2 regions of the Sporosarcina siberiensis genome follow, and region 1 is predicted to be linked to the other one. Evidence: a T-box and tRNA genes for the amino acid it is inferred to sense, from the RefSeq annotation. Region 1 holds a T-box; the other holds one or more tRNA genes.
The links. A T-box is a leader RNA that pairs with one kind of tRNA and senses whether it is charged. The one in region 1 lies ahead of serS (serine--tRNA ligase), so its partner is inferred to be a tRNA-Ser.
Positions count from the first base shown of each region.

Region 2: it has a tRNA-Ser gene. The T-box ahead of serS (serine--tRNA ligase) is inferred to sense a tRNA for this amino acid. The anticodon was not compared.

Region 1 covers NZ_JBHUGI010000016.1:1,883-16,152, reverse strand. The annotation lists gene thrB (homoserine kinase) at 1-736, opposite strand, end outside; gene thrC (threonine synthase) at 736-1,791, opposite strand; gene ACFSFY_RS07295 (homoserine dehydrogenase) at 1,797-3,092, opposite strand; gene ACFSFY_RS07290 (aspartate kinase) at 3,238-4,602, shown strand; gene ACFSFY_RS07285 (deoxynucleoside kinase) at 4,681-5,331, opposite strand; gene ACFSFY_RS07280 (deoxynucleoside kinase) at 5,328-5,966, opposite strand; gene tadA (tRNA adenosine(34) deaminase TadA) at 6,190-6,693, shown strand; gene serS (serine--tRNA ligase) at 6,713-7,990, opposite strand; T-box leader at 8,060-8,289, opposite strand; gene ACFSFY_RS07265 (amidase) at 8,338-9,783, opposite strand; gene pdxS (pyridoxal 5'-phosphate synthase lyase subunit PdxS) at 9,937-10,782, opposite strand; gene pdxR (MocR-like pyridoxine biosynthesis transcription factor PdxR) at 10,884-12,299, shown strand; gene ACFSFY_RS07250 (serine hydrolase) at 12,318-13,661, opposite strand; gene guaB (IMP dehydrogenase) at 13,853-14,270, opposite strand, start outside.
Region 2 covers NZ_JBHUGI010000027.1:138,855-152,993, reverse strand. The annotation lists rRNA gene rrf (5S ribosomal RNA) at 193-308, shown strand; tRNA gene ACFSFY_RS10890 (tRNA-Val) at 361-436, shown strand; tRNA gene ACFSFY_RS10885 (tRNA-Thr) at 461-536, shown strand; tRNA gene ACFSFY_RS10880 (tRNA-Lys) at 542-617, shown strand; tRNA gene ACFSFY_RS10875 (tRNA-Leu) at 653-734, shown strand; tRNA gene ACFSFY_RS10870 (tRNA-Gly) at 742-816, shown strand; tRNA gene ACFSFY_RS10865 (tRNA-Leu) at 830-918, shown strand; tRNA gene ACFSFY_RS10860 (tRNA-Arg) at 944-1,020, shown strand; tRNA gene ACFSFY_RS10855 (tRNA-Pro) at 1,081-1,157, shown strand; tRNA gene ACFSFY_RS10850 (tRNA-Ala) at 1,164-1,239, shown strand; tRNA gene ACFSFY_RS10845 (tRNA-Met) at 1,264-1,337, shown strand; tRNA gene ACFSFY_RS10840 (tRNA-Ile) at 1,345-1,421, shown strand; tRNA gene ACFSFY_RS10835 (tRNA-Ser) at 1,436-1,528, shown strand; tRNA gene ACFSFY_RS10830 (tRNA-Met) at 1,582-1,656, shown strand; tRNA gene ACFSFY_RS10825 (tRNA-Asp) at 1,660-1,735, shown strand; tRNA gene ACFSFY_RS10820 (tRNA-Phe) at 1,761-1,833, shown strand; tRNA gene ACFSFY_RS10815 (tRNA-Gly) at 1,842-1,915, shown strand; tRNA gene ACFSFY_RS10810 (tRNA-Ile) at 1,919-1,992, shown strand; tRNA gene ACFSFY_RS10805 (tRNA-Asn) at 1,997-2,071, shown strand; tRNA gene ACFSFY_RS10800 (tRNA-Ser) at 2,078-2,168, shown strand; tRNA gene ACFSFY_RS10795 (tRNA-Glu) at 2,177-2,248, shown strand; gene ACFSFY_RS10790 (TraR/DksA C4-type zinc finger protein) at 2,335-3,066, opposite strand; gene ACFSFY_RS10785 (1,4-dihydroxy-2-naphthoate polyprenyltransferase) at 3,226-4,140, opposite strand; gene ACFSFY_RS10780 (isochorismate synthase) at 4,306-5,685, shown strand; gene menD (2-succinyl-5-enolpyruvyl-6-hydroxy-3-cyclohexene-1-carboxylic-acid synthase) at 5,678-7,390, shown strand; gene menH (2-succinyl-6-hydroxy-2,4-cyclohexadiene-1-carboxylate synthase) at 7,383-8,213, shown strand; gene menB (1,4-dihydroxy-2-naphthoyl-CoA synthase) at 8,227-9,045, shown strand; gene ACFSFY_RS10760 (o-succinylbenzoate--CoA ligase) at 9,158-10,603, shown strand; gene ACFSFY_RS10755 (metal ABC transporter solute-binding protein, Zn/Mn family) at 10,668-11,624, opposite strand; gene yidD (membrane protein insertion efficiency factor YidD) at 11,766-11,993, opposite strand; gene ACFSFY_RS10745 (Dps family protein) at 12,097-12,546, shown strand; gene ACFSFY_RS10740 (putative motility protein) at 12,634-12,816, shown strand; gene ACFSFY_RS10735 (transposase) at 12,905-13,213, shown strand; gene ACFSFY_RS10730 (NUDIX domain-containing protein) at 13,262-13,723, shown strand; gene ACFSFY_RS10725 (alpha/beta hydrolase family protein) at 13,713-14,139, shown strand, end outside.

The DNA of each region.
Region 1 (14,270 bases):
CTAACTCCTTACAAGCCAATCGAATCGCATCAAATTCTGGAAATAAACGCTTTCGGTACGGTTCGTGGAAGCCATCTTTCTCCATCATCTTTCCAACCATAACCCAGTCATTCTGAACAATCGCCGCAGCCAGGACACAACCTGCTGCGCTACTGCGAATGGCCTCTTTATGGGAAAGTTGTTCAGGAAGAAGTCCTCTCGACTCTTCAGTCGGAAGTGCATTTGGCGGAACTAGAACAACTACACCAACATTAAGGTCTTTCACATGTGTAAAATCTATGTTTTCACCATCATAGTAGGAGATAACGGCTCCACCCAGAAGGGCAGCTGAGACATTGTCAGCATGACCTTCTAGCTGACTTCCCAATTTCACCTTTTCATGATCAGATAAATTGAGAGTAAGCACATGATTAACGATTTCGATACCTGCCGCAATTGCTGAAGCACTACTTCCGAAACCTTTTCCTAAGGGAATGTCTGACGTTATAACAAGTTTTAAAATTGGAGAAGTTTCAGCATATTGCTTCGCAACGTTTAAAATCGTTGTAACAATTAAGTTTTCTTCACCATTTGTTAATCCATCAAAACCATCATCTACATAACGAACTTCCCATACTTTCGACGCGGTGACTTCCACAGTCATATAAAGACCAAGCGCAAGACCAACGCTATCAAAACCAGGGCCAAGGTTTGCAGTAGACGCTGGAACGACCACCGAAAATCCTGGTACATTCATCACTTAGTCCCCGCTTTCAACTCACTCAGTAATTGGTCAAACTCTTCACGCGACATTAACGACTTTTCTTTATTAACCTCAATTGCTGTATCAGGATCTTTTAGTCCGTTACCCGTTAGAACTGCAACAACGACCGAGCCTTTCTTAAGTTGTCCGTTCTCTACTTGTTTTTTCACTCCTGCAATCGATGCACATGAACCTGGTTCTGCAAAGATTCCTTCAGCAGAAGCAATTAAGCTATATGCCTCTAGAATTTCTTCATCTGTTGCAGCAAGAATCGTTCCATTAGATTCAGCGAGGGCATTTTTGGCAAGTTCCCAACTTGCAGGATTACCAATACGTATTGCCGTAGCAACCGTCTCAGGATTGTCAAAAATACGATCATATACGATTGGAGCCGCACCATCTGCTTGTACACCTAGAAGTTCTGGAAGAGCCGTACCTTTTTTATCTGCATACTCTTTAAAACCTTTCCAAGCTGCAGAAATATTGCCCGCATTACCGACAGGAAGTGCGAATATATCTGGTACTTTACCGAGCTGGTCAATTGTTTCAAACGCAATCGTTTTTTGTCCTTCAAGACGATATGGATTCACCGAGTTTACAAGTGCGATGTCTCCTTCTCCTGCTTCACGAACCATTCGTAGTGCTTCGTCAAAATTCCCTTCAATTTCAAGAATTTCTGCACCATACATTTTAGCCTGCGCCAATTTCCCGAGGGCAATTCGCCCTTCCGGAATAACTACGATTGTACGCATACCTGCACGTGCTCCGTATGCAGCTGCGGATGCAGATGTATTTCCTGTTGAAGCGCAAATGAGAACCTTTTTACCTTCTTCTTTTGCTTTCGCTACCGCCATAACCATTCCACGATCTTTAAATGAACCCGTAGGATTGGCTCCTTCAACTTTTACGTAAAGTTCAATTCCCCATTCCTTTGATAGATTTTCCAAATAAATGAGAGGAGTGTTTCCCTCATGTAATGTAAGCATAGGTGTCTTGTCTGTTACTGGTAGCATATCTTTATAGTTTTCTAATAATCCATTCCATCTCATTGTCATTATTCCCCTTCCACCCGATAATGGCTTAACACACTAATTACATCGGGGGTATTATTAAGTTCTTGTAATACATCTAGATGTTGTTGTCGAGACATGCGATGAGTAATAAACACCAGCTCAGCATTTTCCACTTGATCATTAGATGGATGCTGAACAACAGATGCCAAACTCACTGCATGTTTGCTGTAAATTGCCGCTAAGTTGGACAAAACGCCAATCTTATCTTTCACTAAAATACGGTGGAAATAACTCGCAAATCGATCACAGTCTTCTTTTAATTTTCGTTCGTGTTGAGATGCATGAAGTCTTTTTCCGTTCACTCCTAATAGCAAATTACGACATGCCGCAATAACATCTGCTGTAATAGAAGTTGCAGTAGGTAAAGAACCAGCACCAGGTCCATAAAACATTGTCTCTCCAACCGCATCACCATAAATATACACTGCGTTATATTCATTGTTTACAGTTGCCAGGGGATGTGAGTCCGGGAACAGAACAGGCTCAACAGAAACCGCAATGCCGCCTTCATCCATTTCGGCAGAACCGACCATTTTCACTGTATAGCCTAAACCTGCAGCAAGTTCCAAGTCTCCGTCTTTAATGTCCTTCATCCCTCGAACAAATACATCATCAAGCTTTACTTCCATTGAAAACGCAAGTGATGCTAAAATAACCATTTTCCGAGCAGCATCAATGCCGTCCACGTCAGATGAAGGATCTGCTTCCGCAAAACCAAGTTCTGTTGCTTCTGCTAAGGCATCTTCATAAGACATCTTTTCATATTTCATTTTTGTTAAAATAAAGTTTGTTGTCCCATTAATAATTCCCGTTAGGGCAGTAATACGATCGGATGCAAGTCCATCCTCCATAGTACGAATAAGAGGGATACCGCCACCAACACTCGCTTCATAAAATAAATCACATTTATTCTCATCTGCAAGTCTCAGTAGATCATGCCCACTTTCAGCCATGACGTCTTTGTTTGCTGTTACAACACCCTTCCCAGCATTAAGAGATAGCTCGATTGCTTCTTTCCCTTCTGTAATACCACCCATTACCTCGACTATTAAATCAATTGTTGGATCGTTTAGTATTTCATCCAAACTCGTCGTGAATACCTCAGGATCTAATATGGTATCTCTTTTTTTAGATTTATCTTTTATTAACACTTTTTTGATAGACACAGGAACTCCAAGTTTATGTTGTAAATCAATTCTATGATCATTCAAAATTTTTGCTACTCCACTACCAACAACACCAAAACCTAATAATCCAATATTAATTTCATTTTTCAATTGACGATTCTCCTCACTGTATGTACACTATAAAAATACAATTGCTCTATCCATAAACACATTATAGGGATATTCATTAACAATAACAACCCTCTACTTCAGATGAAACAAAGAATACTAATTTAAAAGATAGGAATTGATAAAAATGAAAGTATCAAAATTCGGAGGAACATCCGTTGCCTCTGCCGAACAAATTAGAAAAGTTGCTGCAATAGTTTCATCTGACCCTTCAAGAAAAATTATTGTCGTTTCAGCACCAGGTAAACGATTTTCTGAAGATGAAAAAGTAACAGACCTGCTTATTCGTCTAGCCGACGCAACTCTTAACAACGAAGATTACGAGGCAGAACTAAAAGAAGTGGTTAGTCGATACGAGCAAATTGCCACTGAACTCGGACTTTCCGATGAAATTACACAATCCATCGAAAATGATTTACGCGGTCGTTTGGCAGCCGGCTATAGCGATCAGAGTCTGTTCATAGACTCCATAAAAGCGTCTGGTGAAGATAATAATGCAAAACTAATTGCTGCCTATTTTACGCATATCGGTATGCCTGCGCAATACATGTGTCCCAAAAAAGCGGGTCTCCTTGTCAATGATCGCCCCGAACGCGTCCGCGCGCTAACAGAAGGATACAATAAATTAGCACAATTACGTGAAGTACCTGGTATCATTGTCTTTCCTGGATTTTTCGGATTCACAAAAGACGGAACACTTCGAACATTTAACCGAGGCGGATCAGATATTACGGGTTCAATCGTTGCTGCAGCAGTAGATGCTGAGTTATATGAAAACTTTACAGATGTTGACTCTGTTTTTGCAGCAAACCCGAACATCGTCGATAATCCAATGGCAATCAAAGAGTTAACGTACCGAGAAATGCGTGAGCTGGCATATGCAGGATTCTCTGTATTCCACGACGAGGCACTTATGCCTGCATTTCTAAAGTCGATTCCAGTTTGTATTAAAAATACAAACAATCCTAGTGCGCCTGGAACATTTATCGTAAAAGACCGAGACCATTCAAATCGACCTGTGATTGGAATAGCTTCAGATAGTGGATTCTCTACGCTCTTCGTAGACAAGTATTTAATGAACCAAGAAATTGGATTCGGGCGTAAGCTTTTGCAAATATTAGAAGACGAAGAGATTCCTTTTGAACATACACCTTCAGGTATTGATAATATATCCGTCATTATCCGAAGTAAATTTTTAAATGAAGAAAACAGCGAACGCATCGTTCGTCGTGTAAAAGAAGAATTAGAAGCAGATGAAGTCCGTCTCCGGACGACTGATTATTCAATGGTTGTTCTTGTTGGCGAAGGGATGAGGTTCACAACAGGTCTTGCTGCACGTGCCGCCACTGCGATAGCCGAATCAGGCGCCAACATCCAAATGATTAACCAAGGTTCTTCGGAAGTAAGTCTGGTTTTTGGTATTGATAAAAAAGATGAAAAGATCGCATTAAAATCCCTTTATAAAGAGTTCTTTTCACTCATAATGATTTGAAAGTAGGACATCATCCACCAAATGGGATGATGTCCTTTTTTAATACTTCTAACAGTAGCGAAGAATTGCTTTTGTGAACTAATTATTCAGCACATCGCCAATCTTTTCCAGGATGGATTCAACATCATTCGGATTATTGACAAGATCGTATTCCGTAATATTCAATCTCAGTACAGGACATGCATCAAAGGAGTCAATCCATTCTTCGTATCGACCGTATACCTCTTCCCAATAAGTAATTGGTGTTTGTTGTTCCATAGAGCGTCCGCGCTCATGAATTCTTGAAATAATACCATCTAACGGTCCATCTAAATAAATGAGTACGCTGGGACTCGGAAAATAAGGAGTTAAAACCATCGCTTCGAATAAATGAATGTATGTATTGTAATCTACTAGATCCATTGTGCCTTCTTCCATATGCATTCGTGCAAAGATACCCGTATCCTCATAAATGGATCGGTCTTGTATAAATCCCCCACCATCTTCAAAAATTCTCTTTTGTTCTTTAAACCGTTCTGCCAGAAAGTATATTTGCAAATGGAAACTCCATTTCTTAAAGTCGTCATAGAACTTCTCCAAATAAGGATTCTCTTCTACATTTTCAAAAGATGTTTTGAAATCCAATGCTTCCGCAAGTGTCTTTGTCATCGTTGACTTGCCAACACCAACAGTGCCTGCAATTGTGATTACAGCGTCTTCTGGTATTCCATATTTTTCTCGCAAGTTCATTTCAAGGTCGCTCCCTTTTTTATCGTCGCATTGACTTCTCGCAATATAAATTGCATATCTATGTCGTTTTGAACAAAGTCATAATCGTCTCCGTTAAAACGGAGAACCGGAATTTCGGGATGCTCCTTTTCGAACTGTTCCATAAAAACATGATAATCATCTGAAAGTTGTTGGATATATGTAGGATCCATATTCTTTTCAAATTCTCGACCGCGAAGTGCAATACGGTTCATAAGTGTTTCTTGACTTGCGTGTAAATAGACAACAATATTAGGTACCGGCATATCCTTTATTAATATCTTATAAATTGCTTCATACTTTTCATATTCGGTTGAACTAAGTGTTCGCTTCGCAAAAATCAGGTTTTTGAATATATGGTAATCTGCGACAACAGGTTTTCCTTGAACACTGTTTTCTTTTTTTAAATCACTGAGTTGTTTGTAGCGATTACATAAAAAAAACATCTCTGTTTGGAAACTCCATTCTTCAATATCCTTGTAAAACTTATTTAAAAATGGATTTTCATCAACAATCTCTTTCAGTTGATGGAAGTTCTGTGATTCCGCAATTGCTTGGGAAAGCGACGTTTTACCAACGCCAATAGGGCCTTCAATTGTTATAAACGGAATTTTCATCAGAAATCCCCTTTCATTTCATAATTATATCGTGCACTTTATATTATCATACAGAGTAAAAATAATGTCTCACGAAGTCGAATATTCGTTTTTTTCCACGTGGAACAATTAGAATGATAACGAAGGATGTAAAATGAGAGCACATCTATAACTGTATCCGCGTTTACACCCCGATTTTATTTACGAAGAATAAAGTACATTCTTCTTTAAAGGAGCGATTCGTATGAACTTGTTTGAAAAAGATGAACACTATATGCAAATGGCACTTGATGAAGCACAGAAGGCCGCAGACTTGGGTGAAGTACCGATTGGCGCGATTATCGTCTACAAAGACGAAGTAATTGCACGTGCACATAACTTACGTGAAACAACCCAAAATGCTGTTACCCACGCCGAGCTATCCGCAATACAAATTGCATGCCAAGCACTTGGCAGCTGGCGTCTTGAAGAAACAACACTCTATGTCACACTTGAGCCATGTCCGATGTGTGCAGGTGCTATCTTGCAATCACGTATTCCCCGCGTTGTTTACGGCGCACGTGATTTAAAAGCGGGTTGCGTCGATTCTCTCTACAGATTACTGAATGACCCTCGGTTTAACCATGAGTGTGATGTAATAGAAGGCGTGCTTGCGGAAGAATGCGGTGGAATACTTACAACATTTTTCAAAGAAATTCGTGAACGAATCAAGCAGCGAAAAAAAGAGGCTGTACCCAAAGTCGATTGACTTAGGTACATGCCTCTTTTTATTTACTAATCCGCTCTTTCCCACCCATATAAGGTCTAAGAACTTCCGGAATGACAACAGAACCGTCTTGATCCTGATAATTTTCCAAAATCGCTGCAACAGTACGCCCAATTGCTAGGCCACTTCCGTTCAGTGTATGAACGTACTCTAGTTTTCCTCCTGCTTCACGGCGGAAACGTATATGTGCCCGACGCGCTTGGAAATCTTCAAAGTTTGAACAAGAAGAAATTTCTCGATACTGGTTTTGCGTTGGAATCCAAACTTCAATATCGTATTTCTTTGCCGCTGTAAATCCTAAATCAGCAGTACACATTTTCAGAACACGGTATGGAAGATTTAGTAACTGTAAAACCTTCTCCGCATGTCCTGTTAACTTTTCAAGCTCATCGTATGAATCTTCTGGTTTCACAAAACGAACAAGCTCCACTTTGTTAAACTGATGTTGACGTATTAACCCGCGAGTATCACGACCGGCAGAACCCGCTTCAGAGCGAAAGTTCGTGCTGTAAGCAGTGAACGCAGTTGGGAGCTGCTTACCATCCAAGATTTCATCACGATAAAAGTTTGTAACAGGTACTTCAGATGTCGGGATTAGGAAATAGTCTTCTTCTTCAATTAAAAATGCATCTTCTTCAAATTTTGGAAGCTGCCCTGTTCCCGTTAAGCTTGTACGATTCACCATATAAGGAGGTAGTATTTCTTCGTAACCATGCTCCTCAATATGCAAGTCCAGCATAAAGTTAATTAAAGCACGCTCGAGACGAGCACCAAGTCCACGGTAAAATACAAAACGGCTACCAGTTACTTTTGCTGCACGTTCAAAATCTAGGATATTAAGATTTGTTCCAATATCCCAATGCGCTTGTGCTTCAAAGCCAAATTCGCGGATAGTACCCCATGTTCGAATTTCAACATTGTCGTCTTCACTATCTCCAACAGGTACACTTTCATGTGGAATATTTGGGATTCGCATCATAATGTACGTAAGCTTTTCTTCAACTTCATTAAGCTCTAAATCTAAACGCTTAATGTCTTCCCCAACTTCACGCATACGTGCAATTACATCATCTGCGTTTTCTTTATTTCGCTTCATTTCTGCAACTCTCTGAGATACTTCATTTCTTTCTGCTTTCAATACTTCCACTTGTGCAATCAATTCTCTACGTTTGTCATCGTATTTACCGAAGTTATCAAGAACCGATAAATCTTCTCCACGTTTTGAAAGCTTTTCTTTTACTTCATCGAAATTGGCGCGAACTTTTCTAATATCAAGCATCTGCAATTCCCCCTTATATTTTTAAACGATAATAGATAGTAAACGACAAAAATAGCCCTCAACCCTAATAAAAGGGACGAGAGCTACCCGCGTTGCCACCCTGATTGACCGGATTACGAACATAAAGATATCCAGATCCTCTTTAATTGAAATAACGGTTCAATATGCCGGCTTAGGTCTACTAACTGTTCAACCTAGCTACTCAAGGATGGATTCGCAAGTGTTTTTATCGGCTCGCACTACCCGCCGACTCTCTTCAAAAAAACAGGTTTGCTACTACTTCCTATCATCGTCTCAACTTTGAAATTACAATCATTTTACTACAAAACTGACTTTTTGGCAAATTATCACTCATATCTTACATACCCTAGGAATTCTTTTTCAATTTGTTCCCCAAGTTGAAAAACTGCGTCTTCATTACCATTCTTACACATCAATTGTATTCCTATCGGCATTCCTGAATTGTCCTTCCCGACAGGAACCGTTAAAGATGGGAGTCCCCAAACATTAGCATATGATATATAAGGTAAATACTGTCGAAACGTCTTTCTTATGGAGAATATTTCTTTAAAAACACCCCCATGTTTCGGAGCTGTTGAGTGATATACGGGTGAAATAAGAATTTTATCATGTAAATACTTACTTACATCTTTATCACCACTCGCTATAATTTCTGTAATTTCATTAATACGCTGGTCACTTGGTTTAAATAATGACGCACCAATCAATGCCCATGATAAATAATGATGCAGATCTGATTTACCTCTTACTTTTTCATTTATAAAAGATCGAATGGGCCGAATGGGTTTGTCTCCGTATGCCAACTCCTTTTGTTTTTTCGCACTATCAATTGACATGATTTCTTGCCAAAGTTGGGTAGTTTCCTTAAATAACGGAGGAATACTCCTATCCGTTTCAAAATGGTCCTTAACATACGAAAAAACTGAATCTACAAGTGCTTCAGTTTCTGCAGATAGTGGATAATCCATTTTCGGTAATACACTTACTGAGTAATTAGACAGGTTTTGATCCGGTGCAGGTGTGTTGGCTATAATGTTGTAAATGTATTTTGCATCTTCTACTGTTTTTGTTATAGGACCGATGCCGAGCATTCTTTTTTCCAACTCATTATTTTCTACAGGAAAACTCCCAGTAGATGAAACTTGTCCTCTTCCTGATTTAAAACCGACCACACCATTAAAATGGCTTGGAAACCGGATCGATCCACCAATATCTGAACCTACTCCAGCCGTGGCACCTCCTACTGCAATTAAGACCCCTTCACCCCCACTTGAACCACCAGCTGTGCAAGTTACATCCCAAGGATTGTTTGTACGCCCATATATCTTATTGTCTGTTTCCTGGCAAAAGCAGAGTGCCGGTGTATTTGTTTTTCCAAGAATGATTGCCCCTTCATCTTTCAACTTTTGAACAACGTCCGAATCCGTAGTTTGTATAAGTCCTTTTCGATTTAACAGGCCACCTGTAGTCTGCATTCCTATAACATCAAAAGACTCTTTCATACTCATCGGAACACCGAATAATTTACCTTTCCCTTTGTTTTCCTTGAGCAATTGGTCCGCTTCCGAGGCTTCATTTAACGCCGCCTCAAATCGATTTTCTACTAAGAAATTCAAAACCGGATTTATTTTATTAATTTGTTCAATATAAATTTCTGTTGCCCTATATGACGTAATCTGTTTGTGTGCAATCATTTTAGCTAATGTGTTTGCATCCATATCAAGGACTTTCTGCTCTTCTGTCAAGGTCGTACTCTCTGTCATCGTATTCATGTCACTCACCCCCCGTTTTCTGAATATTTAATCCCCTCTCACTATTATTATGTATGGATGCTCTTTATGCAAGACAGCCCAAAAATAAAAGTCGTACGTTCTACACAATGAAGTGTTGAACGTACGACTTGATTAGCTATTTAATATGTTTTATTACCAACCGCGTTCTTGCATACGCTCCCCAGCAGGCAGAGTTGATATTTCGATGCCCTTCATAGGAGTACCGATGTCTTTCGATAAATTGGCGAGAAGCACATAGTCTTGATAATTTGCAGTCGCTTGAACGATGGCGCGTGCAAATTTCTCTGGGTTTTCAGATTTAAATATACCAGATCCAACGAATACACCATCCGCGCCAAGTTCCATCATGAGTGCAGCATCTGCTGGAGTTGCAACGCCACCTGCTGCATAATTCGTTACCGGTAGACGACCCTTCTTTTTTATAGCCAGAAGGATTTCATAAGGTGCACCTAAATTACGGGCTTCCGTCATAATTTCATCTTCATTCATATGAATAATTCTATTCACCTGAGCATTCACCATGCGGAGGTGACGTACCGCTTCTACAATATTCCCCGTCCCTGGTTCCCCTTTTGTCCGAAGCATTTTCGCACCTTCACCAAGCCTTCGCGCGGCTTCCCCGAGATTACGGGCACCGCAGACAAACGGTATTTTATAATCGCTTTTCAATAAATGATATTCTTCATCCGCAGGAGTCAGTACTTCGCTTTCATCTATATAGTCGACACCCATCGACTCCAGAATTCGCGCTTCAGAAATATGTCCAATTCGTACTTTTGCCATTACAGGAATCGAAACTGCATTTTGTACTTCAGTAATAATACGCGGATCTGCCATTCGTGCAACACCACCTGCAGCCCGTATATCCGATGGAACACGTTCGAGTGCCATTACTGCAACCGCACCTGCCGCTTCTGCAATTTTTGCCTGTTCTGCATTGATGACATCCATAATGACGCCGCCATATATCATATTCATATTTTTCTTCCCCCTTTTCTATTTCTTTAGTATACTAATATTTGACCCTTATGAAATAACCAGTTCCGATAAACATGTAGGGGTCAGAGGGAGGTATTCCAGTGGAAATGTTATTAATTGAACTTAAAAAAGATGGGGATACTCCATTATACGAACAAATATATGAGCAAATTCGGATTGACATTTCCGATGGTAAGTTACCGGTAGGAATGAAACTACCTTCTAAACGAAAACTGGGTGAGTTTCTTAATGTTAGTCAAACAACAATAGAGCTCGCTTACGGTCAATTAATTGCTGAAGGTTTCATTTCATCCGTTCCGCGCAAAGGTTTTTATGTGCAAGAAATTGAAGAACTTGCATACGTCCAGCACATTCAAATAACGGATAGGATAGATGTTCAAAAACAAAACACTTTCACATTAGACTTTTCTACAGGTCACATTGACACGAATTCATTCCCGTTCACACAATGGAGAAAATATGCGAAAGAAGTCATTGATGAGTCATCAAAAGAACTGTTGCTCCTTGGCGATTCGCACGGCGACATAGAACTTAGGCAAGAAATCTCACGTTATTTATATTATTCTCGTGGTGTGGACTGTTCCCCAGAACAGATTATTGTCGGCTCGGGAACAGAACAACTAATGCCTTTAGTCATTCGTATTTTAGGAACGAAAGCAACGTACGCCATCGAAAACCCTGGTTATCCGTTAACGCATCATGTGTTTTACCATAACAATCGAGAAGCAATTCCGATTCGAGTAGATGTTGAAGGAATAGACGTCCAGTCCCTCCAACAGTCTGAAGCAACTGTCGCTTATGTAACACCTTCTCACCAGTTCCCGACCGGGACTGTGCTCTCAGCAGCCCGTAGAACAGCATTGTTAAACTGGGCATCCTCTGATGACGAACACTTCATTATTGAAGATGATTACGATAGTGAATTTCGATATACTGGACGTCCCATTCCAGCATTGCAAGGTATGGATAAGGGGGATAGCGTAATTTATTTGAGTACTTTTTCAAAATCACTAATGCCTTCGCTCCGTATTGCTTATATGGTATTGCCTAACGTCTTACTCAGTCGTTATAAGAATGCTTTTATTCATTATTCCTCAACAGTTCCAAGACTTGATCAACATATTTTGGCACGCTTTATGGCAGATGGACATTTTTCGCGTCACTTGAATCGTATGCGTAAAATATACAAGCGAAAACTTCAAACCTTAACAGAAGCTCTTAAGCCCTATTCACCAAATGTTTCATTTTCGGGGGATGAAGCCGGTATGCATATCATTATTACAGTACATACCGACCAAAGTGAAGATTCGCTTATAGATGTTGCTCAAAAAGCGGGCATTCGACTCAACAGTTTAAATAGTTATAGTACAGGACTAGTAAGTAAGGAACCGAGCTTTTTGATAGGATTCGGCGGCCTTTCAGTCGATTCAATCGAAGAAGCTATCGATCGTCTGATGACAGTTTGGAATATAAAAAAGTGCAGCAAGACTATATAAAGTCCGCTGCACTTAACCTTATTTAAATATACCTTTAACAAAGTCTGTCGCGCTTGTCCAAATACCCGCAAAGAAATCACCAATTGCACGCATTGTTAATGAGAACCAACCTGCCTTTTCAACCTCAGAAGTAGTTACAACATCTACTGACAAATTATCTGAGTCAATAAAGCCGTAATCCGTCCCTTCTTTTTTCACAAGTTCCACATGACCAACAACTGCATCTTTCTCAAATGGTGCTTGAAGAGCATCTTTCTTCAATTTCGATTCATCAATCGTTAATTTAGGTTCATAGAGCTCTTTTTCACTTGTTTTCACCATCATGCGAATTGGGTCTTTCACAGCAATTCCTACAGAACTTTCTTTCCCTTTAATTACTGCTAGTTCCTTTTGGTCTTTAAACTCATATCCTGCCGGGACAAATTCCTCAACAGAGAATTGGTTGAAACCATAATCGAATAGAGCGCGAGTTGCATCAAAACGTGCTTTATAAGATCCGACGCCCTGTGCATCTACAGCCTTCATCACAACCGCGATAACTCTTTTATCGCCACGTTTTGCAGTCCCAGTGAAACAATGTCCTGCAAAATCTGTTGTCCCCGTTTTTAAACCATCAATGCCTTCATATTCATAAACAAAACCAGGCAACATAAAGTTCCAATTATCCATTTTAATCGCGTCTGATGTTCCTTCGCGGAAAATCTTTGTATTTATACTTGTTGTGTCAAGTACTTCAGGAAAGTCTTTCAGTAAATGGTACGCAAGCTTCGCGACCGACTTTGCCGGCATGACATTTTCATCGTCAACACCTGTCCCAGCTGGATGCATACCTTGAAGATAGCTATTATTTAAACCTGTCGAGTTTACCAATTTATAATCTGTCAATCCAAGTTCTTTCGCTTTTGAATTCATAAGCTTTAAAAACTCAGTTTCTGTGCCCGCAATCGTTTCAGCAATAGCAATTGTTGAAGCATTCGCGGAATATATTGCCACAGATTCATACAGTTCACGAATAGTATATGTACCGTCTCTTCTTAAAGGAACGTTACTTAAACGACGATCTTGTGAAACAGCATATGTGTAATCATTAACCTTGTATTCCTGATCCCAGCTAATTTTACCTTCTTGAATTGCTTCAAAAAGAATATACTCTGTCAACATCTTCGTCATACTTGCTATACCGAGTGGTGTATCGGCATTTTCTTCATATAATATTTTCCCACTATCCGCATCGATTAAAATAGCACCGTCAACATGGATGCCTAATCTTTCTTCAGCATGCGTTGAATGTGTACCAATCGTCACTAAGAGCAAAAGCGGTATTGCAATCATTGCTACATATTTTCTAAATTTATGCTTCACCATACTACCTCCGATATTACTATTTCATTCAAATCATTTTACCATATTTAATCTACTCCGTGGTACTCAAAGAAAAAAAGCGCCTTTCCGCTCATATCTAGACGCAGAAAAGGCACTGAAGTTCCTTAATAAAAAAGAATGTTTTCTATTCTTTAAAAGTCTTTATAGTATCCACTTTTTTATAAATTCAATTATGATATTGAGTAGTTTGGTGCCTCTTTTGTAATTTGTACTTGATGTGGATGACTTTCACGCAGTCCAGCACCAGTCATACGTACAAATTGTGCTTTTTCACGTAATTCCTCAAGATCTCCCGTTCCACAATACCCCATACCCGCTCGAATACCACCAATTAGTTGGTGAATTGTATCTGAAAGGGAACCTTTATATGGAAGTCGTCCTTCAATTCCTTCAGGTACAAGCTTTTTCTCATCATCTTGGAAATAACGATCTTTAGAACCACGCTCCATTGCAGCAATAGAGCCCATTCCACGATAAACTTTGAAACGGCGTCCTTGGAAAATCTCAGTTTCTCCAGGACTCTCTGTTGTCCCTGCAAGAAGACTTCCCAACATAACAACATGTCCACCCGAAGCTAATGCTTTAACG
Region 2 (14,139 bases), on a different contig from region 1:
AAGAATGTACTTTATTCTTCGCTAATGAAGAGGTATGATTGACCTCGATTCGTCGGAAGGATCTAACGATTCTTCCAAAAAATGTCCGTTTTATCCAGTTTTGAACGAACAAGCAACGTTCGAAAAAATAATGCTTGCAATTTTAGAATCACTTGATATAATGAGTAGTGTCCTTGAAAAAGAACATTCAGGTCTGGTGGCAATAGCGAAGAGGTCACACCCGTTCCCATCTCGAACACGGTAGTTAAGCTCTTCAGCGCCGATGGTAGTTGGGGGTTCCCCCCTGCAAGAGTAGGACGTTGCCAGGCTTGTAAAATTCATTACATAACTAAAAAAAATTATAACTAACTTTACAACCCAGGAGGATTAGCTCAGCTGGGAGAGCACCTGCCTTACAAGCAGGGGGTCGGCGGTTCGAGCCCGTCATCCTCCACCATTTCTATGTTAAATATTATTCCGCGCCGGAGTAGCTCAACTGGTAGAGCAACTGACTTGTAATCAGTAGGTTGAGGGTTCAAGTCCTTTCTCCGGCACCAGTATCGAGCCATTAGCTCAGTTGGTAGAGCATCTGACTTTTAATCAGAGGGTCGCAGGTTCGAATCCTGCATGGCTCACCATTTTTAAACTTTTTAAAATATATTAAAACATACATGCGGGTATGGCGGAACTGGCAGACGCGCTAGACTTAGGATCTAGTGCCTTAGGGCGTGGGGGTTCGACTCCCTTTACCCGCACTTTTAAGCGGAAGTAGTTCAGTGGTAGAATACGACCTTGCCAAGGTCGGGGTCGCGGGTTCGAATCCCGTCTTCCGCTCCAATTTATCACCCTTGCCGGGGTGGCGGAACTGGCAGACGCACAGGACTTAAAATCCTGCGGTGGGTAACCACCGTACCGGTTCGATTCCGGTTCTCGGCACCAATATTTTTCCGTATATTTTACTTATGCGCCCGTAGCTCAATTGGATAGAGCGTCTGACTACGGATCAGAAGGTTGTGGATTCGACTTCTGCCGGGCGCGCCATTTTTAAAGTGTTTTCATAGCTTTAAATACTATAACAACAATTAACAATTTGTTTTGACTCGGGAAGTAGCTCAGCTTGGTAGAGCACTTGGTTTGGGACCAAGGGGTCGCAGGTTCGAATCCTGTCTTCCCGACCATTTTATGGGGCCTTAGCTCAGCTGGGAGAGCGCCTGCCTTGCACGCAGGAGGTCAGCGGTTCGATCCCGCTAGGCTCCACCATTTATCAACTCATATAAAGATCCTGGCGGTGTAGCTCAGCTGGCTAGAGCGTACGGTTCATACCCGTGAGGTCGGGGGTTCGATCCCCTCTGCCGCCATTTTGAAGGACCTTTAGCTCAGTTGGTTAGAGCAGACGGCTCATAACCGTCCGGTCGCAGGTTCGAGTCCTGCAAGGTCCACCAACTATATTTTTTCCGGAGGAATACCCAAGCCTGGCTGAAGGGATCGGTCTTGAAAACCGACAGGGGTGTCAAAACCCGCGGGGGTTCGAATCCCTCTTCCTCCTCCATTTTTATTAAATAACTAAATGTTTTACGGTTCAAATTGTACTTATAGTGTTGTCGCGGGGTGGAGAAGTGGTATCTCGTCGGGCTCATAACCCGAAGGTCACAGGTTCAAATCCTGTCCCCGCAACCAAATGGTCCCGTGGTGTAGCGGTTAACATGCCTGCCTGTCACGCAGGAGATCGCGGGTTCGATTCCCGTCGGGACCGCCATTATTTAATTGTTTTACATAGTTTTGGCTCAGTAGCTCAGTCGGTAGAGCAAAGGACTGAAAATCCTTGTGTCGGCGGTTCGATTCCGTCCTGAGCCATTTGTTTTGCGGGTGTAGTTTAATGGCAAAACTCCAGCCTTCCAAGCTGATAATGAGGGTTCGATTCCCTTCACCCGCTCCAATAGGGCCTATAGCTCAGCTGGTTAGAGCGCACGCCTGATAAGCGTGAGGTCGGTGGTTCGAGTCCACTTAGGCCCACTATTCCGCAGTAGCTCAGTGGTAGAGCAATCGACTGTTAATCGATCGGTCGTAGGTTCGAGTCCTACCTGCGGAGCCAATTTATGGGGAAGTACTCAAGCGGCTCAAGAGGTGCCCCTGCTAAGGGCATAGATCGCGTAAGCGGTGCGAGGGTTCGAATCCCTCCTTCTCCGCCATAATTTAAGGCCCGTTGGTCAAGCGGTTAAGACACCGCCCTTTCACGGCGGTATCACGGGTTCGAATCCCGTACGGGTCATAAATAAAACTGCTTTAAAAGTCGAGACTGACTTTTAAAGCAGTTTTTTCTTTTCAGCACATTTTTATTTTTTATTAACAAACATCTTATCGTTTCAGATAACTATCCTTTTGATGATAAGGAATATCTCCAAGTGGTGATTCAATTCCTAACTTATCAAGTGTTTCTTTATATTCTTCTGATTCGGGTGACTCTACAACATGTACACCTTGTCCAGAAATATCAGTAACGGTAAAGGATTCATAGTCCTCTGTGATGCCTTTAGATACTTTATTCTCGTATAAGGTTTCATAATCGTCATGGTCTCCTGTAAAGTCCGAAGGGGTCTCCGATGTGCCGTCTTGTGCTGCTTCTTTAAAACTATCTTGATAATCACGTATATCTTCATCTTGTCCTTTTGCAAATGAATTGTTGAATGCGGGTTTTAGAATTTCTTCTTCGACCGGCCTGTCTTTTAAAGCATCTGGAACAACGGCATGCTCCATGCAAACTGTTGTATAGGGTATAGCTTCTAAACGCTCAAAAGGAATATTTATACCACATTCATCACACTTCCCATAGGAGCCTTCCTGCAATCGCTTTAAGGCATTCTCAACTTTCTCAAGCTCTGCGTTAGCGTGTACATTGATAGCCATGTTTTTTTCTCTGTCATATAGCACAGTTCCGAGATCACCGGGATGGTTGGCATACATGGATAATTCTCCAGAATCTTCTTGTGCACTGTCCTTAATATTGGATTCGTTTTTTGTAGTCATTAATTGCGCCTTTATTTCGGTTAGTTCTTTTTTTAGAGAAGATTTTTGACTTCCATTTAGCATATTCAATCACATCCTTATATTAGGTTCAATTTTCAGTATGCCCACGCTTGATGAACTTCATAATTAAAACTGCCTAAACCACAAAATTGAACTTGTGGATTAGGCAGTTTTTTTATTTACGATTATATAAACAGCAGTGTTGTTCATTTTTTAAGAAAGTTATGAGAAAAGATGTCCAATTAGAATTCCCATTCCGAGTAACAAACCAAATACAGTATTTGTAACAGCGGTCTCTTTCATAGCTGGCATCACTTGAAGAGGATGAAGGTTTTTCCTGAAAATAGTAATAGCTTTCATTGGTTTTCTTATACTGAGTAATACGATAAGTGCCCATGGTGTAAGTTGTCCTAATACTACCAATGTGATGATCCAAACATAGGAAATTATAAAGAAAATCGACAAAATTGAAATCGCTGTTTGTCGTCCTAAAAGAATTGCAAGTGTTTTTCTTCCAATTTCTTTGTCACCCTCAAGATCGCGTATATTATTAGCCATCATAATAGCAGCGACAAGAAACATACTTGGAATTGATAGCAAAATTGCTGAAGTTGTTACAGTACCGGTTTGAATATAAAAAGCGATGAGAATTAGAAAAACTCCCATAACGATACCAGATACAAGTTCACCAAAAGGTGTGTATGCTATTGGATAAGGCCCGCCTGTGTATAAATATCCTATTAACATTGAGACTAATCCGACCACGGCAATCCACCAAGAGGTCTCCATACATATGTAAATACCGATTAGAATAGAAACGCCATATAATACTAAGGCAATATTTAATACGGTTTTTGGTTTGACGCCATTACGAACAATTGCTCCACCAATACCAATGGAATTTTCGGTATCCAATCCTAATTTAAAATCATAGTATTCATTAAACATATTTGTCGCCATTTGTATAAAAATACTTGCAATTAACATTGCGAAAAAGAGTGGAAAATGAATGTTGGTATACGTTAAGGCAATCATTGTTCCAAGAAAAACGGGTGCAAAGGCTGCTGTTAGTGTATGTGGCCTTGTTAGTTGCCACCAAATACGCCAGCCAGTATCAGCTTGTATTTTATGTTGCAAAATGATTCTCTCCTTATTATTTATTATGCCCTATCTATTGTACTCTAATTTCAGCAAAGTAAATACGTCATTAGCTTATTGTGTGCTGAAACGACTAAAATTCTGTATGATAGAATAAGGATATAAGCTCTTAGTATGAGTCGTTTAATGTACGGAGGGAAAAAGATGAAACAGAAGATTACTGCTTCAAGTACAAAGGCTGTAGAAAAAGATTATTTGCGTTTCTTCACGGAAACAATCGAAATTGGACGAATTTCTCCATTACTGTTTTTTCAAGCAGGGGAAGCCAATTATAGTAATGAACGTTTTTATTGGCAAAATGCTGACAACACATTGACTCTTGCGGGCATTGGACATGCGACAGTGTTGTCAAATGAAAATGCTGACAATCGATTTGAAGACATTTCAGTTAGATGGAAAAATCTTTGTATGTCATTAGTTAAAGAAGAAAAAGATATTGAGCCTATTCTCTTCGGAGGATTCTCATTTGATACAAATCATACTGAAAACTCAGAATGGGGTAATTTCCCTACAGCTTTTTTCTTTGTGCCTTCTTTTCAGCTGACAATTAAAAATGGAATGACTTCCATTTCGATCAATCTTGTTACGAAGAATGAGAATGCAATCGATGAATTTGACGAGCTACGGAATGAACGAGATCGTCTAATTCACTTTGCACAAGTAAATGAATTTAAATCTCCTGAAAAACCTTTTGTCGTATCACTTGAGGAACGCGGGAAAGATAAATACATGAAATCGATCACAGATGTAACAAACCTTATTAAAAAAGGAAAAGCTGAAAAAGTTGTCATTGCTCGTTCAATAAAACTGAACTTTGATAGTAATGTTCAATCTGACTCTGCTTTGCATCATATATCGAATGAACAACAGGAAAGTTATGTTTTCGGGCTTCAAAGAGAAGGACAATTATTTTTTGGCGCAACACCTGAACGGTTAATAGAGGTTTCAAATGGACAAGCCTATTCAGCTTGTGTTGCGGGTTCTATAGGACGAGGAACAACAGCTGACGAAGATAAAGCCCTTGGTGAAGAATTACTTGATGATCATAAAAATCGTGGCGAACATCATTATGTTGTAAATATGATTTCTAATGTTTTTGAGAACAATTGTACAAACATCTCTATGCCGTTGAAACCAAAGTTAATGAAACTTCGTGATATTCAACATTTGTTTACACCAATCGAAGGACAATTGAAAAAGGATACAGATATTTTCAGTCTTGTTCAGGCACTTCATCCAACACCTGCACTAGGTGGTGTTCCACACGAAATCTCTAGAGAAATAATTCGTGACGAGGAAAAAATGGATCGAGGCTACTATGCCGGTCCAATTGGTTGGACGGATACAAAAGGAAACGGAGAGTTTGCGGTCGCTATTCGATCAGCTTTACTTGATGGTGATAGTGCGTATCTTTACGCTGGGGGTGGAATCGTTGCAGATTCAACCGCCGAAAAAGAATATGAAGAAACTTGGGTGAAATTTAGACCAGTTTTACGTGCACTTGGAGGAAAACTAAATGGATAACTCACAAATGTTAACAAACTATGTTCGTAAAATGACAAGCGCACTCATGAATGCAGGTGTAAAGGCGGTTGTAATTAGTCCAGGGTCTCGTTCAACTCCACTTGCCTATGCATTTGCATCAACAGAAGGTCTTGAAATGTACCTACAGATTGACGAAAGGTCTGCAGGTTATTTTGCCCTTGGATTAGCAAAAGCATCGGGTGACCCTGTCGTTTTACTTTGTACTTCAGGCACTGCGGCATCGAATTATTTTCCGGCGATTACAGAAGCACGTAATGCACGAATTCCTCTTTTTGTGATTACCGCAGATCGCCCACATGAATTAAGAGGTGTAGGTGCACCACAAGCAATCGATCAGATTCAAATGTACGGAAATCAAGTGAAATATAGTGTTGATTTCCCAATTCCAGAAAACAATCGTGATGTTGATGATTATATTGATCGTCAAATAAATCGGATTTTATCAATAGCTACAACGGCTCCGAAAGGACCTGTTCATATAAATGTACCTTTCCGAGAACCGTTTAATATTGATTTTGATATGAAGGCCGCTCCTTCGACATTCGTAAAGCGATTTAAAGTTACTGAGACACTGAATGAAACCGTAGTTAAGGAATTAACAACTCTGGTTAATGGAACGGATAAGGGAATTATTATTGTTGGAGAAATGCCTATCAATTTTGATAAAAATTTATTTTGGGAATTTGCTGAAGCTCTTAACTGGCCTGTACTTTGTGATCCCTTGTCAAATCTAAGAACTGGACTATCAAAGAGCTCAAAATCTCTGTGCATAGATCATTATGATGCCATTTTAAAAAGTGAGTCTTTTGTAAAACAAGCAATTCCAGATATGGTAATTAGGTTCGGAGCACAACCGGTCTCCAAACCACTTTCACAATTCTTAAAGAAAATAAAACCTCAGACTGTTGTAGCTATAGATGAGTCTCCTGAATTTAGAGACCCAATAGGTGTTGTTACGCACCATATTCATTCTGCTGCAGAAGCAGTGCTTAGTATTAAGATAACTAAAACTGAAACAGCCTACTCAAAAATGTGGATAGAGACAAATGAAATTGTAAGTTTAATCACAGCAAAATACAGTGATACTGTCGAAGATGAAGGTGCGTTTGCTCAATTACTTTTCGACCATTTGCCTAGTGGAGTAGATTTAGTAAGTGGAAGCAGTATGCCCATCAGGGATATAGACACTTTCTTTGGAAAAACAGTGAAGGATGTAACGATTTTTTCAAACCGTGGGACAAACGGAATCGATGGTGTTGTATCGACAGCACTTGGGATTCAGGCAGCCCGACATAGGCCTACTTGGTTGTTAATCGGGGATTTATCATTTTTACATGATGTGAATGGTCTGATTGCAACACGTTTTATTGAAACGGATTTAACAATTGTTATAATGAATAATGATGGTGGAGGGATCTTCTCATATCTTCCGCAAGCAAATTCGAGCACTCACTTTGAAAACCTCTTTGGTACGCCAACAGGATTGACGTTCGGACATATAGCAGCGATGTACGACGCTCAGTATGATGCTGTAAGGACGATAGAGGAATTTAAGTCTGTAATACCAAAACTGAAAACCAAGCCGCTAAGAATCATCGAGGTGTTCACAGATCGTAGTGAAAATGTAAAAGGACATCGGAAATTATGGTCTGAAATCATAGAGAGAATTGATTTAAATGGTTGAAAGATTGATAAATGTTCGTGAAACCGATATTTATGTAAAAATAAATGGAGATACTTCGTTGCCGGTACTTGTTTTTTTACATGGTTTTACAGGTAGTGTGGAAACATGGAGTGAAGTAGTTCAGATATTTGAAAGTAAATTTAAGATTATCCGAATTGATTTAACAGGTCATGGAAAGTCATCAATTCCTAAAAATGAGCAAAGATACACGATGGAAGAACAAGTAGAAGATTTAGAGGCTGTTTTTAATGAATTGGGTCTTACTGAATTTGTTCTAATAGGATATTCGATGGGTGGCCGAATCGCACTAGCTTACACTGTGAAGTATTCGGAAAGAGTCTTATCATTAATACTCGAAAGTGCTTCTCCTGGTTTGAGGACGAAGCAGGAGCGTTCAGAACGTAGACTAGCAGATAAAGCACTGGCTGAAAGATTAACTTCAGATGGATTGTTAAAGTTCGTTGACTTTTGGGAGAATATACCGCTTTTTAAATCTCAAAAACTTCTCTCTACAAAAAAACAAAAAGCAATTAGAGAAGAAAGACTTAGGCAAAGTACTATTGGACTTTCGAATAGTTTGATTGGAATAGGCACTGGAAGCCAACCATCTTACTGGGAAAGTCTCCAAACAGTCCAAATACCTGTATTCCTAATTACTGGAGAAATCGACAAAAAGTTTGTTCTTATTGCCCGGGAAATGGAAAAAACGTTTCCAATTGTTAAACATACGACAATTAAGTCTGCAGGACATGCAATACATGTGGAAAAACCGACTTTGTTTGCTACAATGATAGAGGAACATATTACAGAGTTAAAAAAATAGGAGGCTTATTATTATGACTCGTCAATGGGAAACACTGCGTACATATGAAGATATTAAATATGAGCAATTTAAAGGAATCGGCAAGATTACAATTAATCGACCTGAAGTTCGGAATGCTTTCCGTCCCAAAACGGTTGTAGAGTTAATCGATGCATTTACACGTGCACGAGACGATTCAAGTATTGGAGTTATTGTTTTAACTGGCGAAGGAGAAAAGGCATTTTGTTCAGGTGGCGACCAAAGAGTACGAGGCCATGGTGGTTATGTTGGAGAAGATGAAATACCACGTCTAAATGTTCTTGATTTACAACGTTTGATTCGTGTTATTCCTAAACCTGTTGTCGCGATGGTAGCAGGATATGCGATTGGTGGAGGACATGTACTGCACGTTGTATGTGATCTAACGATTGCTGCGGACAATGCGATATTTGGCCAAACAGGACCTAAAGTTGGTTCATTCGATGCAGGTTATGGTTCAGGTTATTTAGCACGTATTATCGGCCATAAAAAAGCGCGTGAAATTTGGTTCTTATGTCGTCAATATAACGCACAGGAAGCACTTGACATGGGTCTTGTGAATACTGTTGTTCCTTATGACCAACTCGAGGATGAAACGGTTCAGTGGTGTGAAGAGATGCTTGGAATGAGTCCTACAGCACTTCGCTTTGTAAAGGCGGCTATGAATGCGGATACGGATGGACTAGCTGGACTTCAGCAAATGGCTGGAGATGCTACCCTTCTTTATTACACGACTGATGAAGCAAAAGAAGGCCGGGATGCATTTAAGGAAAAACGTAAACCAGACTTTGGTCAATTCCCACGTTTTCCTTAAGATAGGTTTCGTAGTATAAGTTCAAATGCTATACGAGATATGTAATTACTATAAAAAGACGAAAAAGCTGCCTGTTATTGGGCAGCTTTTTCTGAAGTGAAAGGTGAATTATATGATACCTAACTGGCTTTTGCAAAGAGCTTATTTAAGCCCGAATAAACAAGCATTATCGTTTGGAAAAGAGACATGGACATTTTCCGAAGTTAATAGTAAAGCACAGAATTATGCTCGAAAGATTAACGCTTACGGTTTAAATGAAGGGGACCGAATTGCTCTGCTTGGCAAATCTAATGCAGATATGGTTTTTATGATACATGCTTGCATTCATCTAGGTCTTGAAATTGTGATGTTGAACAGCAGATTGACGAGAACAGAACTCGAATGGCAAATCAAAGATTCAGAAGCAACTGCTGTACTTGTATCTGATGACTTAAAATTAGTAATTCCAGAATCAAAAATCAGAGCTATCTTATTTTCTGAAATTGAACAAATGAGGGAAATACAATTTGATATTGAGGATATCTGGGATACGGATCGAACAATTACAATCATGTATACTTCCGGAACAAGTGGGTTACCTAAAGGAGTACGCCAAACCTCAGGAAATCATACTTCTAGTGCCATTTCTTCTGTTTTAAATTTAGGTCTCGATGATGAGGATACTTGGCTCTGTACAATGCCACTGTTTCATATTAGTGGCTTCTCAATTCTTGTACGCTCTGTAATTTATGGAATGAAAGTCCAACTTTATGAAAAATTCGAAGCTTCAGAAGTAGCAAAGGAACTAATGAATGGTTCCATAACACATATATCTGTTGTATCTGCAACGTTAGATAAGATTCTTCGCGAATTCGAGGATAATAATGCTATAGCCCACTCTTCTTTTAAAGCAATGCTTGCAGGCGGAGGTCCTGTTCCGGTAGGTTACTTGGAAAGAGCAGAAAAATGCCGAATTCCTATACTTCAGACGTACGGAATGACTGAAACCAGTTCACAAACAGCAACCCTATCGGCATCTGACTCAATGAGGAAAGTCGGTTCTGCTGGCAAACCATTATTTTTCAACCAAATTAAGATAAAGGATACTTCAACTCCACTACAGAGTGGTGAAGTGTATATTCGAGGTCCACATGTTACACCTGGATACATTGGACATTTTGCGTCCGAAAATCCGTTAGTTAATGGATGGCTGCCAACAGGAGATATCGGATATCTAGATGAGGACGGATATTTATACATAGTAGATCGTCGATCAGATTTAATTATCTCTGGAGGAGAAAATATATATCCAGCTGAAATTGAAAATGTACTCTTAGGACATTCGAAAGTCATTGAAGCAGGAGTCTGTGGAATCGATGATGAGAAGTGGGGAAGTATTCCAGTGGCATTCGTTGTAATTAATGAAAATGTAATGGACTTGGAATTGCAACATTATTGCGAAGAGAGACTAGCTCGTTATAAAGTTCCGAAACATTTCTATTATGTAAATGAACTTCCCCGTAATGCTTCAAATAAATTACTACGTCGTAAATTAAAAGATATGTTGGATTTATCATAGAACGAAGAAAAACCCACTTAGCCTAAAGTTGACAGTGAGTGGGTTAGTATCATTCAATTATAACTTAATTTAGAACTTGTTCTAATGTTTCAATATTCTTATACATTAAAGAAAAATAATCTTCATTATTTTCCACGTCTTCAACTGTTAATACTCCAAGATTATGTAACATCAAAGAATCAGCACCAATTTCTTTTCGAATTACATCCGTAAGCTTTGAGGATACATTTTGTTCAAAAAGAACGTATTCTACATTATTTTTTTCACCATATTCAACAAGTGCCGCCAATTGTTTTTGAGACGGCTCGCTTTGTGAATTCAAACCGGCAATTGCAACTTGTTCCAAGCCATAAGTGTCAGCAATATATCCAAATGCCGCATGGGATACGAAGAATGTTTTAGTTTTTGCATTAAAAGCCATATCTATAAATGCTCGATCAAGATCTAAAAGGTCATTGCGTACTTCTTCGAAATTCTTTTCGATTTCAGCAGCATGTTCTGGAATTAATTCAATAAGGGATTCTTTAATTGAGAAGGCAAGAGCATCACTCAGAATAGGAGACATCCATACATGCGGATCCAAAGCTCCGTTGTCGTGAGAGTGATGTTCTTCAGAATCTTCATTGTCGTCATGATCGTGATTTTCGCTAAGCATATCTTCTGTTATTGCTGCTGAAGTAGCAACCATTTTCACATGCTCATTCTTAAGTGTATTTTCAGCGTTTTCTACAAAACCTTCCAAGCCTAGCCCGATATAAAAAAATAAGTCAGCATCAGCAAGTGCAATCATTTCTTTCTGTGTAGGATCAAAAGTATGTTCATCCGCACCAGTTGGATAGACTGATTTTACATCAACATGATCTCCACCAATTCTTTTAGCGAAATATTGTAGTGGGAATACAGTTGTGTAAATGTTTAGCTTTTTATCTCCAATTTCCTCGGACTTTGGATTATTAGTAGTACAAGCAGTTAATATAAAAATAAGTGTTAAGGATAGTACTAAAAAGAAGCTCTTTTTCATTTGATAAATTCCTCTCCGTTTTCAAACAGTAATCATTACGATTTGGTCACTAACTTTTTTTATCATACAAGAACAGAGCTCATTTTGCAACTAAAGAAAATGGTTCAACTCGATAGTTGAACCATTTTCTATAACTGCGATTTAGTTTTTTGTTTTCTTTTCTGGAACAGGATCAAAACCGCCCTCATGAAATGGATGGCATTTTGAAATGCGACGAACGGCTAACCATGAGCCTTTCAATGCACCGTGTGTTTCAAGAGCTTCAATTCCATAATGAGAACAAGTCGGATAAAATCGACAAGATGGCGGTGTTAACGGCGAAATTGTTTTTTGATAAATCCTAATCATCATCATAAGTATTTTTTTCATTTTAATTGCTCCCTAATTTTGCTTATATGTTTAATGTACTGGTTCTTGTGGTAAACATACAGTAAGAAGATTAATAAATATTTTTAAGGGAGATGTTTTTTTTATGTCTACATCACTAATTAAAGAAATGAACGTGCAAGTATCCACATGGTCAGTAATGTATACGAAACTTCATAATTACCATTGGTATGTGAAAGGGCATCAGTTTTTCACACTACATGCTAAGTTTGAAGAACTTTACAACGAGGCTACAACTCATATGGATGAAATCGCAGAACGAGTGTTAACACTCGGTGGAAATCCAGTTGCGACTTTAGCTGAACATCTAGAACAATCTGTAATAAAAGAAGCGACAGGTAATGAAAAATCAGATAAAATGGTTGAAACAATTGTCAACGATTTTGATGAAATTATGTCCTCTTTGAAAAAAGGTATGGACGAAGCTGCAAAAAATGGAGACGATATGACAGAAGACTTGTTAAATGCGATTTATCAGAGCGTTGAAAAACATCAATGGATGCTAAATGCATTTCTTGGCGAAGATAATAAGTAATTTTCTTAGAGTTTTATGAAACTTTAACTTTCACTGAAAATGTAGCGATTTGAGACGATATAAGTTATGTGAAAGGTGGTTTTTCATATGGATATAAATTCAATTATGGCGAGTCAGTTAAGAAGTCTTCAATCTACTGTTCAAATGAGTGTATTGAGCAAATCTCTTTCAATGGGTTCTTCTGCTGCTCTCGAGATGTTGAATAGTTTACCTGATCAACCAACTGTAGCACATCCCCATAAAGGGAATTCAGTTGACGTACAGGTATAAGTCTATAACGGCATGCATCTTCCCTAAATGGTGATGCATGTTTTTTTTGAATTACGACATACTAATTCAAAAAAAGGTGGTTACCAATATGGAAAAGTATAAAGCGTATGTTTCCGTTGCAAATCAAAGAGTGTATTTTCAACCTGATGTTTCGGCATGGGAATATGAAGTGAGTTTAGAACGAGAGTATATCCCCATTTTTCAAAATCTTTTTGAACAAACCAATGAGATGGAAAATATGAACTTTTTTAGATCTCATTTTCGATTCATACCTGCCTTTTATGAAGGTTTCAATGATGATATAGAAATACGAACAAAAAAGATTTATGCTTTAATCCATGAATTTACGGATGAAGAAACACAAAAATTTATCGAGGAACTCCCTTATTTTCGTTGAAATGAATTTTCACCTCCGATACACTAAACGGAGGAAGGGGTATTTGATTTGATTTCTTTTAAAGACTTGAATGGATTTAAAGTGGATTTAACATTTGAAAAGGACTTTTTTGAAATAGAAATAAATCATGTGTTGGTTGTTTTAAAACATGAAGGAAAGTGGCTCCTCGCCAAACATAAAGTGCGAGGAGTTGAATTTCCTGGTGGTAAAGTTGAAAAGGATGAAACTTTGGTCGAAGCTGCAATGAGAGAGACATTAGAAGAAACAGGTGTCCTTATAAACGACTTAGAGCATGTTGCAGAATATGTTGTTCATGGAGATGTTCCTTTTTGTAAAGCTGTATTCACTGGATCTGTTGTTAAAATACATTCGAATTATTCACTACTTGAAACAGATGGCGTAGTTTGGATGAATGATTTTGAACTTGATTCTTGTGAGTATTTAAGTTTTCATATGAAAGATGAAGGGATATCGGCTATAAGAAAGCGGGTGGGAGAACTTGAATTGTGATGCAAGGATGGAAAATAAACGTAACTATCCATCTCCAAATCCCAATGTTCGTTTATTTGAGATTACGTATTGGTCGGATGGTTTCAAAGTAAAGGGATTATTAGCTGAGCCAATTGCAGATGGACAATATGAAGGAATAATTTATTTGAGAGGCGGAATTCAGCATGTTGGGATGGTACGTCCCTCGAGAATTGCGCAGTTCGCTTCGCAAGGCTTTGTCGTATTTGCTCCTTATTATCGAGGAAATCGAGGAGGAGAAGGAAAAGATGAGTTTGGTGGAGACGATCGTTTAGATGCAATAAATGCTGTTGATGTTTTGAAACAGAATCCAAAATGCATCTCATCCAAGATTCATTTATTTGCCTTTTCTCGTGGTGGCATTATGGCCCTTTGGACAGCAATTCTAAGGGAAGATA